One region of the Streptomyces sp. NPDC051018 genome, then DNA from elsewhere that is predicted to be linked to it. Evidence: riboswitches for the same ligand, from Rfam matches in the RefSeq annotation. Region 1 holds a riboswitch; each other region holds the start of a gene.
The links. A riboswitch is a leader RNA that binds a small molecule or an ion and turns the genes downstream of it on or off. The one in region 1 is predicted to bind cobalamin.
Positions count from the first base shown of each region.

Region 2: it holds a riboswitch for cobalamin, as region 1 does, so the genes downstream of both, ACIBCM_RS03665 (cobalamin biosynthesis protein) here and metE (5-methyltetrahydropteroyltriglutamate--homocysteine S-methyltransferase) in region 1, are expected to answer to the same signal.
Region 3: it holds a riboswitch for cobalamin, as region 1 does, so the genes downstream of both, ACIBCM_RS01010 (prenyltransferase/squalene oxidase repeat-containing protein) here and metE (5-methyltetrahydropteroyltriglutamate--homocysteine S-methyltransferase) in region 1, are expected to answer to the same signal.

Region 1 is NZ_JBITFN010000026.1:84,276-88,336, reverse strand. It holds gene ACIBCM_RS31395 (sulfotransferase) at 1-722, opposite strand, end outside; cobalamin riboswitch at 1,225-1,425, shown strand; gene metE (5-methyltetrahydropteroyltriglutamate--homocysteine S-methyltransferase) at 1,587-3,911, shown strand.
Region 2 is NZ_JBITFN010000001.1:901,342-905,402, reverse strand. It holds gene ACIBCM_RS03680 (alpha/beta hydrolase) at 1-297, opposite strand, end outside; gene ACIBCM_RS03675 (anion permease) at 796-2,016, shown strand; gene ACIBCM_RS03670 (hypothetical protein) at 2,029-2,253, shown strand; cobalamin riboswitch at 2,397-2,536, shown strand; gene ACIBCM_RS03665 (cobalamin biosynthesis protein) at 2,716-3,702, shown strand; gene ACIBCM_RS03660 (cobyric acid synthase) at 3,699-4,061, shown strand, end outside.
Region 3 is NZ_JBITFN010000001.1:254,964-259,024, reverse strand. It holds gene ACIBCM_RS01015 (MBL fold metallo-hydrolase) at 1-1,019, shown strand, start outside; cobalamin riboswitch at 2,368-2,493, shown strand; gene ACIBCM_RS01010 (prenyltransferase/squalene oxidase repeat-containing protein) at 2,602-3,852, shown strand.

The DNA.
Region 1 (4,061 bases):
AGCTCGCGGCCGTGGACCAGGGCGGGATCGATGGGGTCCCCGAGCAGTCCCGACAGTTCCGGGGGCAGCGACCGCACGTCGTCCTCGGTCAGCGCGGCCGGATCGGCGACCCCCGTCCGGGCGATGATCTCCCTCAGGAGGAGGATCAGCCGGAACCCCGTATGGCGGCTCATCGACAGGGCGCAGTCGGGGCCGTCCCGGAAGAGATGGACGAACTTCGCGCGGGGGAAGGCCGCACGCAGCCGCGGGACCCAGTGGGTGGAGTATCCCGAGCGCTCGACCACGGCACTGCGGCCGAACCGTGTGCACAGGGTGTCGAAGAGTGCCTCGTAGTGTCCGGCGGCGGTCCGCATCGGCCACCGGGTGACCTCGTTCCCGAGGTCGTCGAACAGCGCGTCGGGTGCGTCGGTCAGATGGGGGAGCACCGTCAGACAGAGCGCGGGAATGCCCGTGGTCCCGGCCGAGAACCGCCCGGGCCGCAGCGGATACAGGAACTCCGGCAGGGGGAGCCCGCTGCGGATCATGGTGTCGAAGAGCGGGTTGGGCCGGGCGAGTAACTGCCAGAACCGGCCGCCGTCGAGCCGTTCCGGCGGGAGTCCCGCCCTGCCCACCGAGGCCAGCAGCTCATTGAGGCTGAGGACGTCCGGATGCCGGTTGACGATCTGGGACAGAGCGGTCGATCCGCTGCGCCCCGTACCGACGACAAAGGTCAGGCTCCGCAAACTGTTCTCCTTCGCACGACTCGGTGAGGATCCTCCCGACCGCCGACCGCCGACCGCCGACCGCTCGACCGCTCGGCCGTCGGGGAACCGGGCCCGGCTCCACTCCGGCCACCCGTGCCTTCCGGTGACGCCACCCGGCCCGGCGGTCCCGGTCCCGGGATCCCCCTGGAGGGCCAGGATGCCCCCGGGAAGCCCGCCGTTGTCCAGGAGCCGGACGGAAAGGACCGTACGGGTGATGCGAGGTCCGGGAAGGGCTCCGTACACAAGCGCGAGTGGCACCCGGGGTTCCGGGGGTGCCCCGGGCGGCGCCCGGCGCGCAGGGGGAACGCGAGTCTCCGCGCGTCCCCGTCCGGCCGCTCCCTCGGCCCGCCGTCCCCCGTCACGTGACTCCCGCCCGCCGTCTCCCGCCCCCGCGCCTCCTGTCTCCCGTCTCCTGACGAGGTCCGGATGGTGAACAGCGGTGAACGTTTCCGATCACAGGACTAGGCTGGCGGACGCAGCCGGTTCGCCCTGCCCGCCAGGCAGGCGCGTCGCAAGAGGGAACCCGGTGGGAATCCGGGACTGCCCCGCAGCGGTGAGCGGGAACGACCGCCGTCATACGCACTGGATCCACGACGGGTCCGGGAAGCGACGGCCAGTAGGTGTTTCGCCCGTCGAGACGTGCCCGCGAGTCCGAAGACCTGCCTGCTGCCCGTGTACGGACGACCGTGCGCGGAGATCCCGGTGACCTCGTGGGCGGGTCGGCGTGCTTGTCCGGTGGACGATCGCACCCATGGTGCGCATCCGGTCCACGGGATTCGCTCAGCCTTCGCGTTCGCGTGCCGTCCCGGGACATACGGAGACACACTCGCGAAGGAGAGTTCCGTGACAGCCAAGCCCGCGGCCGCGACAGCGCGGTCCACCGTGTACGGCTACCCCCGCCAGGGCCAGAACCGGGAACTGAAGAAGGCCGTCGAGGGCTACTGGAGGGGACGCGTCACCGCCGCCGCCCTCCGGGAGACCGCGACCGCGCTGCGCAGGACGAACTGGCGGCAGCTGGCCGACGCGGGCATCGACGAGGTGCCCACCGGGGACTTCTCGTACTACGACCACGTCCTGGACACCAGCGTCATGGTCGGCGCGGTCCCGGCCCGGCACCGCGAAGCCTTCTCGGCCGACGCGCTCGACGGCTACTTCGCCATGGCGCGGGGCACCGAGGACGTGGCGCCCCTGGAGATGACCAAGTGGTTCGACACCAACTACCACTACCTCGTCCCGGAACTCGGCCCCGACACCCGCTTCACCGCCGATGCCACCAAGCAGGTCGCCGAGCTGGAGGAAGCCCTCGCACTCGGCCACACCGCCCGCCCGGTTCTCGTCGGTCCCGTGACCTATCTCCTGCTGGCCAAGCCCGCCCCCGGCGTCGCCGCCGGATTCGAACCGCTCACCCTGCTGGACCGGCTGCTGCCCGTGTACGCGGAGATCCTGGCCGATCTGCGGGCCGCGGGAGCCGCATGGGTCCAGCTCGACGAGCCCGCCCTCGTCCAGGACCGCACCCCGGCCGAGCTGAACGCCACCGCCCGCGCCTACCGGGACCTCGGGGGCCTCTCCGAGCGGCCCAAACTGCTGGTCGCCTCGTACTTCGACCGGCTCGGCGATGCCCTGCCCGTTCTCGCCAAGGCCCCCGTCGACGGGCTGGCCCTCGACTTCACCGAACGGGCGGCCGCCAATCTCGACGACCTGGCCGCCGCCGGCGGACTGCCCGGCAAGCGCCTGGTCGCGGGGGTGGTCAACGGCCGCAACATCTGGATCGACCGGCACGAGAAGTCCCTCGCGACCCTCGGCACGCTCCTCGGGCTCGCGGACCGGGTCGACGTCTCCGCCTCCTGTTCCCTCCTGCATGTCCCGCTCGACGCCGAGGTCGAACGGGAGATCGACCCCGGGATCGCCCGCTGGCTGTCCTTCGCCCGCCAGAAGGCCCGCGAGATCGTCACCCTCGCCCGCGGACTGAGTGAGGGAACCGGCGCCATTGCCGCCGAACTCGCCGCCAACCGGGCCGCCCTGGCCTCCCGCGCGGAATCGGCCCTCACCTCCGACCCGGCCGTCCGGGCCCGTACCGCCTCCGTCACCGCCGCCGACGGCCGCCGCCCGGAGTCCTATGTCCAGCGGGCCGCCGCCCAGCGCGCCCGCCTCGGCCTGCCCCTCCTGCCGACCACCACCATCGGCTCCTTCCCGCAGACGGCCGGACTGCGGACCGCGCGCGCCGATCTGCGGGCCGGACGCATCGACACCGCCGGATACGAGGAGCGGATCAAGGACGAGATCCGGGAGGTCGTCGCCTTCCAGGAGAAGGCGGGCATCGACGTCCTCGTCCACGGCGAACCCGAACGCAACGACATGGTGCAGTACTTCGCCGAGCAGCTCACGGGCTGTGTCGCCACCCGGCACGGCTGGGTCCAGTCGTACGGCACCCGCTGTGTGCGCCCGCCGATCCTGGCGGGTGACATCTCCCGGCCGCAGCCGATGACGGTCCGCTGGACCTCCTACGCCCAGTCGCTCACCGGACGGCCCGTCAAGGGCATGCTCACCGGCCCGGTCACCATGCTCGCCTGGTCCTTCGTCCGCGACGACCAGCCGCCGGGCGACACCGCCCGCCAGGTCGCCCTCGCTCTCCGCGACGAGGTGACCGACCTCGAAGCGGCGGGCATCGCGGTCGTCCAGGTCGACGAGCCCGCCCTGCGGGAAACCCTTCCGCTGCGTACCGCCGACCGCGCCCGGTACCTCGCCTGGGCCACCGAGTCCTTCCGCCTCAGCACCGGCGGCGCGCGCCCGGGCACCCAGATCCACACTCATATGTGCTACGCGGAGTTCGGTGACATCGTCGACGCCATCGACGATCTCGACGCCGATGTCATCAGCCTGGAGGCGGCCCGGTCCCATATGCAGATCGCCCGTGAACTCGCCGCCCACGCCTATCCGCGCGAGGCCGGACCGGGTGTCTACGACATCCACTCCCCGCGGGTCCCCAGCGCCGGGGAGGCCGCCGCCCTGCTGCGCACGGGGCTGGAGGCCATCCCCGCGGAACGCCTGTGGGTCAATCCCGACTGCGGCCTGAAGACCCGCGGCTGGGCGGAGACGCGTGCTTCGCTGGAGAACCTGGTCGCCGCGGCCCGCGAGATCCGCTCGGAGCTGTCATCCGGCGGATCCTGATCCCACGGGGGCGGGGCACCCCGGGTGCCCCGCTCCTCGGGCGTCGCCCCGGCGGAAGCCGCCGGCGGGGGACTTCGCGTCCGACGCGTGCCGGGCTCAGCCTGTACGGGTCAGGTCCGTTTCCACCCGTAGGGTTCGGTCCGGTTCGGT
Region 2 (4,061 bases), on a different contig from region 1:
CCTGCGGACCAGGGTGTCGGCGGGGTGGGAGACCCCTTCGAGGACGGGGCCGACGATCGCGTGGACGCCCGGTCCCTCGATCCCGTACGTGCCGGGGCGGCGCGAGGCGAGGGCCCGGGTCAGGGTCACCTGGCCGGCCGCGGTGGCGTGCACGGTGAGCCGGGGGTCCCCGGGGAGGGCTCGGCCGGGCGACGCCTTGAGCGTGGCGTCGCCCGCGTACCGGCCGGCCACGGCCGCGGCCGCGCCGACGCCTATCAGGGTGGTGACGGCCGCTGCCGTCGCGGTTACCGGACGCATCCCCTCAGTGTCGGCACGGGCGCGGCACGCTGCCAGTGGACGGGCGCCGGCCGGGGTAGCCCCTGAAGCCGAAGACCGGGCCGAAGGCGGGCAGAAGACGGGCGGCGGACAGGCCGGAGACCGGCGGAGGACGGGCCGGAGACGGGCGGAGGACTGTCCGGAATCACCGGGCGCACAAGGGGCGCGAATGTTCGGGGATCGGGTTTCCGTCGAACGCCCGGGAACCCGGATCCCCGGGTTCCACCGACCGCTCCGGCCCGCCCGGTGACCCGGATGGCGTGTCGGGGAAGCGCGGTGATGCATATCACCATAAAATCCCTCGAAAGCCACTTCCTGTCCGCCTCGAACGGCCGCAACCGGAATCCCGGCCCGGGGGAAGCGGAAGCGGAAGGATAAGAACCGGTTGGAGACACCCCGAGTCCGGCCCCAGTTCACCTTCCGTTCACCCAGGTTACCTACGTTCGGCGAGCCACTGACCTCCAAAGATTGCCTGGGTAAATGGAACACATCACGCTGCTGCTCACGATCGTAATCGTGACAGCTCTCGTGTTCGATTTCACGAACGGTTTCCACGACACCGCCAACGCGATGGCGACGACCATCTCGACCGGCGCAATGAAGCCCAAGACCGCGGTGGCCATGTCCGCCGTGCTCAACCTCGTCGGCGCGTTCCTGTCGGTGGAGGTCGCGAAGACGATCTCCAGCGGCATCGTCAACGAGTCAGGCATCACCCCCGAAGTCATCTTCGCGGCGCTCGTCGGCGCCATCCTCTGGAATCTGGCCACCTGGCTGATAGGCCTGCCGTCCAGCAGCTCGCACGCCCTGATGGGCGGACTGATCGGTGCGACCATCGCCTCGGTCGGCATGAGCGGCGTCAACGGCGGCACGGTCGTCACCAAGGTCCTGATTCCCGCCGTCGCCGCGCCGCTGGTCGCCGGCATCGGCGCGTTCTTCGCCGCCAGGCTGACGTACCGCATCGGACGCAAGGCGGACGGCAAGGGCACGGAGAAGGGCTACCGGGCGGGTCAGATCGCCTCGGCCGGTCTGGTCTCGCTGGCCCATGGCACCAACGACGCCCAGAAGACGATGGGAATCATCACGCTGGCCCTGGTCGCCGGCGATGTGCTCTCCCCCGGCTCCAACCCCCCGATGTGGGTCATCGTCTCCGCGGGCGTCGCGATCGCGCTCGGCACCTACCTCGGTGGCTGGCGCATCATCCGCACCATGGGCAAGGGTCTGACCGACCTCCAGCCGCAGCAGGGCTTCGCCGCCCAGACCAGCGCGGCCAGTGTCATCCTCGCCTCCTCGAACCTCGGCTTCTCCCTCTCCACCACGCACTCCTGCTCCGGTGCCGTCATGGGTGCCGGCCTCGGCCGCAAGGGCGGGGTGGTCCGCTGGTCCACCGCCACCCGGATGTTCGTGGCCTGGGGTCTGACGCTGCCGGCCGCCGCACTGGTGGCCGCGGGCTCCGAGTTCGTGACCAAGCAGGGTGACTGGGGAGTGGCGGCCGTCGCCGTCTTCCTGATCGCCTCCTGTGCCGCGATCTGGCTGGTCTCGCGCCGCCAGGTCGTCGACCACACGAACGTGAACGACGTCGAGCACGGCGAGCCCGTGGGCGCCGTCAACGCCGCCCTCGCCCAGGACGACCTCAAGACCACCATCCCGTCCCCCGCTCCCTCGGCCCCCGAAGCGGGTCCGGCGAGCCGGGCCGCGGTGTAAGGACAGATCAGCATGAAAATCGACTGGGAAGCCCTCGGCTCCGTCTTCGGCGTGAGCCTCGTGTCGACCGTGGTGGTGGTGGGTCTCTTCGCCGTCGGCGTGGTCGCGCTCAGCAAGCAGGAGTCGGCGGCAGGCGGAGGCGGTGGCTCCGCGGCCCTCGCCCGTACCGGCGCGTACGCCTGCTTCGCGCTCTGCACGGCGGCCGTGGCGTACGGGATCTATCTGATCGTCACCTGACGGCCGCGGCCGTCGGGACTCACGTCCGCGCCTCACCCGTTTCCGTCGAAGGGCCGGGCACCCGATGGGGGTGCCCGGCCCTCCGGCTGTCCGGATGTGGGGCTCAGCACACTGCCCCTCCGCAGGTCAAAGGCAGGTTGACGGGTGTTCTCGGAGCGTGGTGGACTTCCTTGGCCATCACGACGGAGGCAGAGGAAGCCGGTGCGAATCCGGCGCGGTCCCGCCACTGTGACCGGGAATGACTCCCGGGAGCCAGGAACTCTCACCGTCGGACTCGTCGAACCAGGGCGCGGACACCCTGAGTGAGGACATTTCGCCATGCGCGGCTGCGGTTCAGCTCCTGCCCTGAATGCACTGAATGCCCCGAACGCACTGGGAGCGCCCGGAGCTCCGAAGGGGCTGAAGGCGCCCGGCACGGCACCGGGTTCACCGTTCCCCCGAGGCGGGGCAACGGCCTGACCCATGCGTGCCGACCGAGTATTCGCGTACGGCGCCGCTCTCGGCCTCACCGGCGATCTGCTGCTCGGCGATCCCCGCCGGGGGCACCCCGTCGCCGCGTTCGGGCGGGCCGCGGGCGCCGTCGAGCGTGTCCTGTGGCGCGACCACCGCGGCTGGGGCGCGCTGCACACCGCCGTGTGCGCCGGAGGCGCCGCTTCCGGTGCCGCGCTCCTCGCCCGGGGGGCGCGCCGGAGCCCCGCCGCCTCCCTGGCCCTGACCGCCGCCGCCACCTGGACCGTCGTCGGGGGTACCTCGCTGGGGCGGGAGGCCCGTGCCGTCGGGCGGGCGCTCGCCGCGGGCGACACGGCGGCGGCCCGTGAGCGGCTGCCGCATCTGTGCGGACGTGATCCGCACGCCCTGGACGAGCAGCAGATCGCGCGCGCGGTCGTCGAGTCCGTCGCCGAGAACACCTCCGACGCCGTCGTGGGGGCGCTGGTGTGGGGCGCGCTGGCCGGAGTTCCCGGGCTGGCGGGGTTCCGCGCGGTCAACACCCTGGACGCGATGGTGGGTCACACCTCCCCCCGCTACCGGCGGTTCGGCTGGGCCTCGGCCCGCCTCGACGACCTCGCCGGCTGGCCGGGGGCCCGGCTCACGGCCGCGCTGGCCGTGCTCGCGGGCGGCGGCGCGCCCGGAGCCGTACGGGCCTGGCGGTCCGATGCCCACCGGCATCCGAGCCCCAACGCGGGCCCCGTCGAGGCGGCGTTCGCGGGAGCCCTCGGAGTACGGCTCGGCGGCACCCTCTCGTACGGCGGCCGGGTCGAGCACCGGCCCGTGCTCAACGGCGGGGGACGCGCGGTGGGGATCGGCGACATCGAACGGGCCGTCCGGCTGTCGCGCCGGGTCGGGCTGCTCGCGCTCGGCGCCTGTGTCGCCGCACGGCCGGTGTTCCGCCGGGCGGCGGGTACGGCGGGCGCCGCGGCGAACCGGCTGCGCCGGGGAGGCGCCCGATGACCGGCCGCAGGCGCGGGGGCGGGCTCCTCGTCGCCGGGACCACCTCGGACGCGGGCAAGAGTGTCGTCACCGCCGGGATCTGCCGCTGGCTCGTGCGGCAGGGGGTGCGGACCGCTCCCTTCAAGGGGCAGAACATGTCCCTGAACTCGTTCGTGACCCGTGACGGCGCGGAGATCGGCCGCGCTCAGGCCATGCAGGCGCAGGCCGCCCGCGTCGAGCCGACCGCGCTGATGAACCCCGTCCTCCTCAAGCCCGGCGGTGACCGGAGCAGCCAGGTGGTCCTGATGGGCAGGCCCGTCGGCGAGATGAGCGCGCGCGGCTACCACGGCGGCCGTCAGGAGGCGCTGCTCGGGACCGTC
Region 3 (4,061 bases), on a different contig from region 1:
ACCACGGCGGAGGCGTCTGGTCCATCAAGGTGCCGATCCCGGACAACCCCCTCGGCCACACCCTCGTCCATCTCCTCGACACCGACCGGGGGCCGGTCCTCGTCGACACCGGCTGGGACGACCCCACGTCCTGGTCCACCCTCACCGACGGGCTCGGCACCCTCGGGGTGTCCGTCGCCGACATCCACGGAGTGGTCATCACCCACCACCACCCCGATCACCACGGGCTCTCCGGCCAGGTCCGTGAGGCGTCCGGCGCGTGGATCGCGATGCACGCCGCCGATACGGACGTCGTACGCCGCACCCGGGCGTCCGAACCCGCCGTCTGGCTGGACTTTCTGGCCGAGAAACTCAGCCGCGCGGGCGCACCCGAGGAGCACACGGCTCCCTTGCTGGAGGCGCGTGCCTCGGGGCGGATGCGGACGCTGCCCGGGCTGCGCGCGGCCCTGCCCGACCGGGAGATCGTCCCCGGGGAACTGCTCGGCCTGGCGGGGCGCCGGCTCCGCGCGATCTGGACGCCGGGGCACACGCCCGGCCATGTGTGCCTGCATCTGGAGGAGGACCACCCCGCGAAGCTGCCCGGCCGCGGCAGGCTCTTCTCCGGCGACCATCTGCTGCCGGGGATCAGTCCGCACATCGGCCTCTACGAGGACCCCGCCGACGAGAGCGCCGCCGACCCCCTCGGCGACTATCTCGACTCCCTCGAACGCATCGGCCGCCTCGGTGCGGCGGAGGTGCTGCCCGCGCACCAGTACGCGTTCACCACGGCCGGGGAACGGGTCCGCGAGTTGCTGCGGCACCATCAGGAACGCCTCGACGGCCTGCTCGCCCTCCTGGCGGAGCCCCTCACGCCCTGGCAGCTCGCCGAGCGCATGGAGTGGAACCGCCCCTGGGAACTGATCCCCTACGACTCCCGCAATATCGCCGTCTCCGAGGCCGAGGCCCATATCCGCAGGCTGGTGAAACTGGGTTTGGCCGAGGCGCTTCAGGGGCGCCCGACGAGGTTTGTGGCCGTGTGAACGAAGCCGGCCACCTGGCGGGGCGGACGGGGCCTTGGCCCGCGGGCGCGGGTGGGCCCGGGTGGGCCCGGGGGCGGGTGAGCGTGCCGGTCCGGCGCGCGAGTGAGCGTGCTGATCCGTGAGCCCGGTCCGGCGCGCGAGTGAGCGTGCTGATCCGTGAGCCCGGTCCGGCGCGCGAGTGAGCGTGCTGATTCGTGAGCCCGGTCCGGCGCGCGAGTGAGCGTGCTGATTCGTGAGCCCGGTCCGGCGCTTCCGGGTCCTGCCCTGGGGGCGGGCGGGCCGGCCGCCCAGGGCCGCCGGGTGGCGCGGGCGGCGCCCGGCGGAACCCGTGCCGTCCGGGGTCCGGGGTTGCTTGCGGGGCTCTGCCCCGGACCCCGCGCCTCAATCGCCGGCGGGGCTGGTTTGTGCTGGCCCGGCGTTTGACGAGGGGTCCCGGGGCGGGTGCTTCCAGCCCGTCCGGCGGGGCTGGATTGTGCCGGGCCGGTGGTCGACGAAGGGACCTCGGGGCAGGTGCTTCCAACCCGCCCAGCAGCCGGATTGTGCCGGGCCCGGTGTTCGGCGAAGGGCCTCGGGCCGCGTGCTTCCCAACCGTCCAGCCCGGCTGGATTGTGCCAGCCCGGCCTTCGGCGAAGAGGCCTCGGGCCGCGTGTTTCCAGCTAGTCCGGCGGGGCTGGATTGTGCCGGGCCCGGCTTTTGACGAGGGGTCCCGGGGTGGGTGTTTCCAGCCTTTCCATCGCGGCTGCATTGTGCCGGGCCCGGCTTTTGACGAAGAGCCTCGGGCCGCGTGCTTCCCAACCGTCCAGCCCGGCTGGATTGTGCCAGCCCGGCCTTCGGCGAAGAGGCCCCAGGGCAGGTGCTTTGAGCGCGGCTGCATGGTGCCAGCCGGGTGTTCGACAAGAGGCCTCGGGCCGCGTGCTTCGCACCCGTCCAGCGGGGCTGGATTGTGCCGGCCCCGGTGGTCGACGAGGGATCTCGGGGTGGGTGCTTCCAGCCCGTCCAGCGAGGCTGGCTTGTGCCAGCCGGGTGTTCGACGAGGGGTCCCGGGGCGGGTGCTTCCCACCCCTCTGGCCCGACTGGATTGTGCCAGCCCGGCCTTCGACGAGGGGTCCCGGGGTGGGTGCTTCCAGCCCGTCCAGCCCGGCTGCATGGTGCCGGGCCCGGTGGTTGAGGACGGTCCCGGGGTTGGGGCCGGGTCGGTGTGCCCGGTGTGAGCCCCCGGAACTTGCGCGAAGGGAGCGGCCCAGCGCACAGGTCCCGGGCGTCCGAGGCCGGAGGAGCCCGGAACCGGCCGCTGGTGTGGGTGGGAGAGCCTGGCGGAACGCGCCCTCACCCACGGAAACACCGGCCGGTAGAGTGAGCGGGTCGTTTCACACCTGTACAGGGGGAAGCCGGTGCGAATCCGGCGCTGACCCGCAGCCGTGAGCCGCCCACCCGGCGGCGAGTCGGAATGCCCTGGACGGGGACGTGACCGGCTCGTGCCACCGGCAGCCGCCGGTGACCGGCACCGTCGAGGAATACGGTCCGGAGCCCTGGCGCCTGACCGTGCCCGTGCCCGGCCACCGCAGGGAAGGCACCGCCCGTCATGACCACCGCCCGCCGCCGCGCCGCCGTGCTCGCCGCATCCGCCGTGCTGACCGCGGCCGTCCTCCCCGCGTCCGTACCGGCCGCCTTCGCGGCGACGAGCCCCCCGCCGCCGGCCGCCACGCCGTCGGGTCTGTACGGGACGAGCGACCCGGCGTACGACGGCGTCTGGCGCCAGTCCCTGGCCCTGCTCGCGCAGGACACGGTCGGTGTGCTGCCCGCCGTGAAGGCGGTGGACTGGCTGGTCGGCCAGCAGTGCGACAGCGGCGCGTTCCCCTCGTACCGCGCGGACGTGACCGGTCCCTGCGACGCCAAGCTGCCGCTTGACTCCAATGCCACGGCCGCCGCGGTGCAGGCCCTCGCCGCGCTCGGCGGGCAGGACCCGGCGGTGAAGAAGTCGGTGGCCTGGCTGAAGTCCGTACAGAACACGGACGGCGGCTGGGGCTACAACCCGGGCGGGGCCAGCGACGCGAACTCCACCTCCGTCGTGATCGGCGCGCTCGCCGCGGCGGGCGAGAAGCCGGACGCCGTCGTGTCGAAGGGCGGGAAGTCGCCGTACGACGCCCTGCTGACCTTCGCGCGGCCCTGTGGCGGCAAGGACGGCGGCGCGTTCGTCTTCCAGCCGAAGCAGCCCGGTGTCGTCGCCGACTCCACCGCCGCCGCGGTGATCGGCGCGCACGGGAAGGGCCTGGTGGTGACGGCGGGCGCGAAGGACGCGGGTGGCGCCGCCTGCAAGCCCGCGACCACGGTCGAGGGCGCCGCCCACAACGGCGGCGCCTATCTCACGAGCGCCCTCGCCGCGACCGGCCATCTCAACGCGCCGCCGATGCCGGGCGCCGCCGACACCACCGCCAAGCCCGACGTCGGGAACACCGCCGACGCTGTCGTCGCCCTGGCCGCGCAGGGCCTGACCGAGCAGGCCGGCAAGCCCCTCGGCTGGCTGAAGCAGAACGCGGCGGCCTGGGCGAAGGAGTCCGGCCCGGCGGCGTACGCGCAGCTGATCTTCGCGGCCCATGCGACGGGCACGGACCCGAAGGACTTCGGCGGCACCGATCTGGTGGCGGCCCTGGGCGCGACGGGCCCGGCCCCGCGGACGGTCGTGACGGACACGGCACGGGAGAAGGAGCAGCGGGAGCAGGACGGGAAGAAGGACGACTCCGGGGTCGGTGTCTGGTGGATCGTCGGCGCGTTCTTCGCGGCGAGCGTCGGCGCGGGCATCCTGCTCAGCGGCCGCCGCAAGTCCCAGCCGTGACCCGCGCCCGGCGGTACGCACGGCTGCTTCCCCGGGCCGTGACCCGCGCCCGGCGGCGTACGCGGCTGCTCGCCCAGGCCCTGCCCCGCACCCGGCGGCACCCGCGACCGCTCCCCCGCACCCCCCGGCACTCACGCCCGCTCCCTCTGGGCCCGGCCCGCTCCCCGCGTCGCGCGCCGCTGCTCCCCCACGCCCCGGCCCGCACCCGG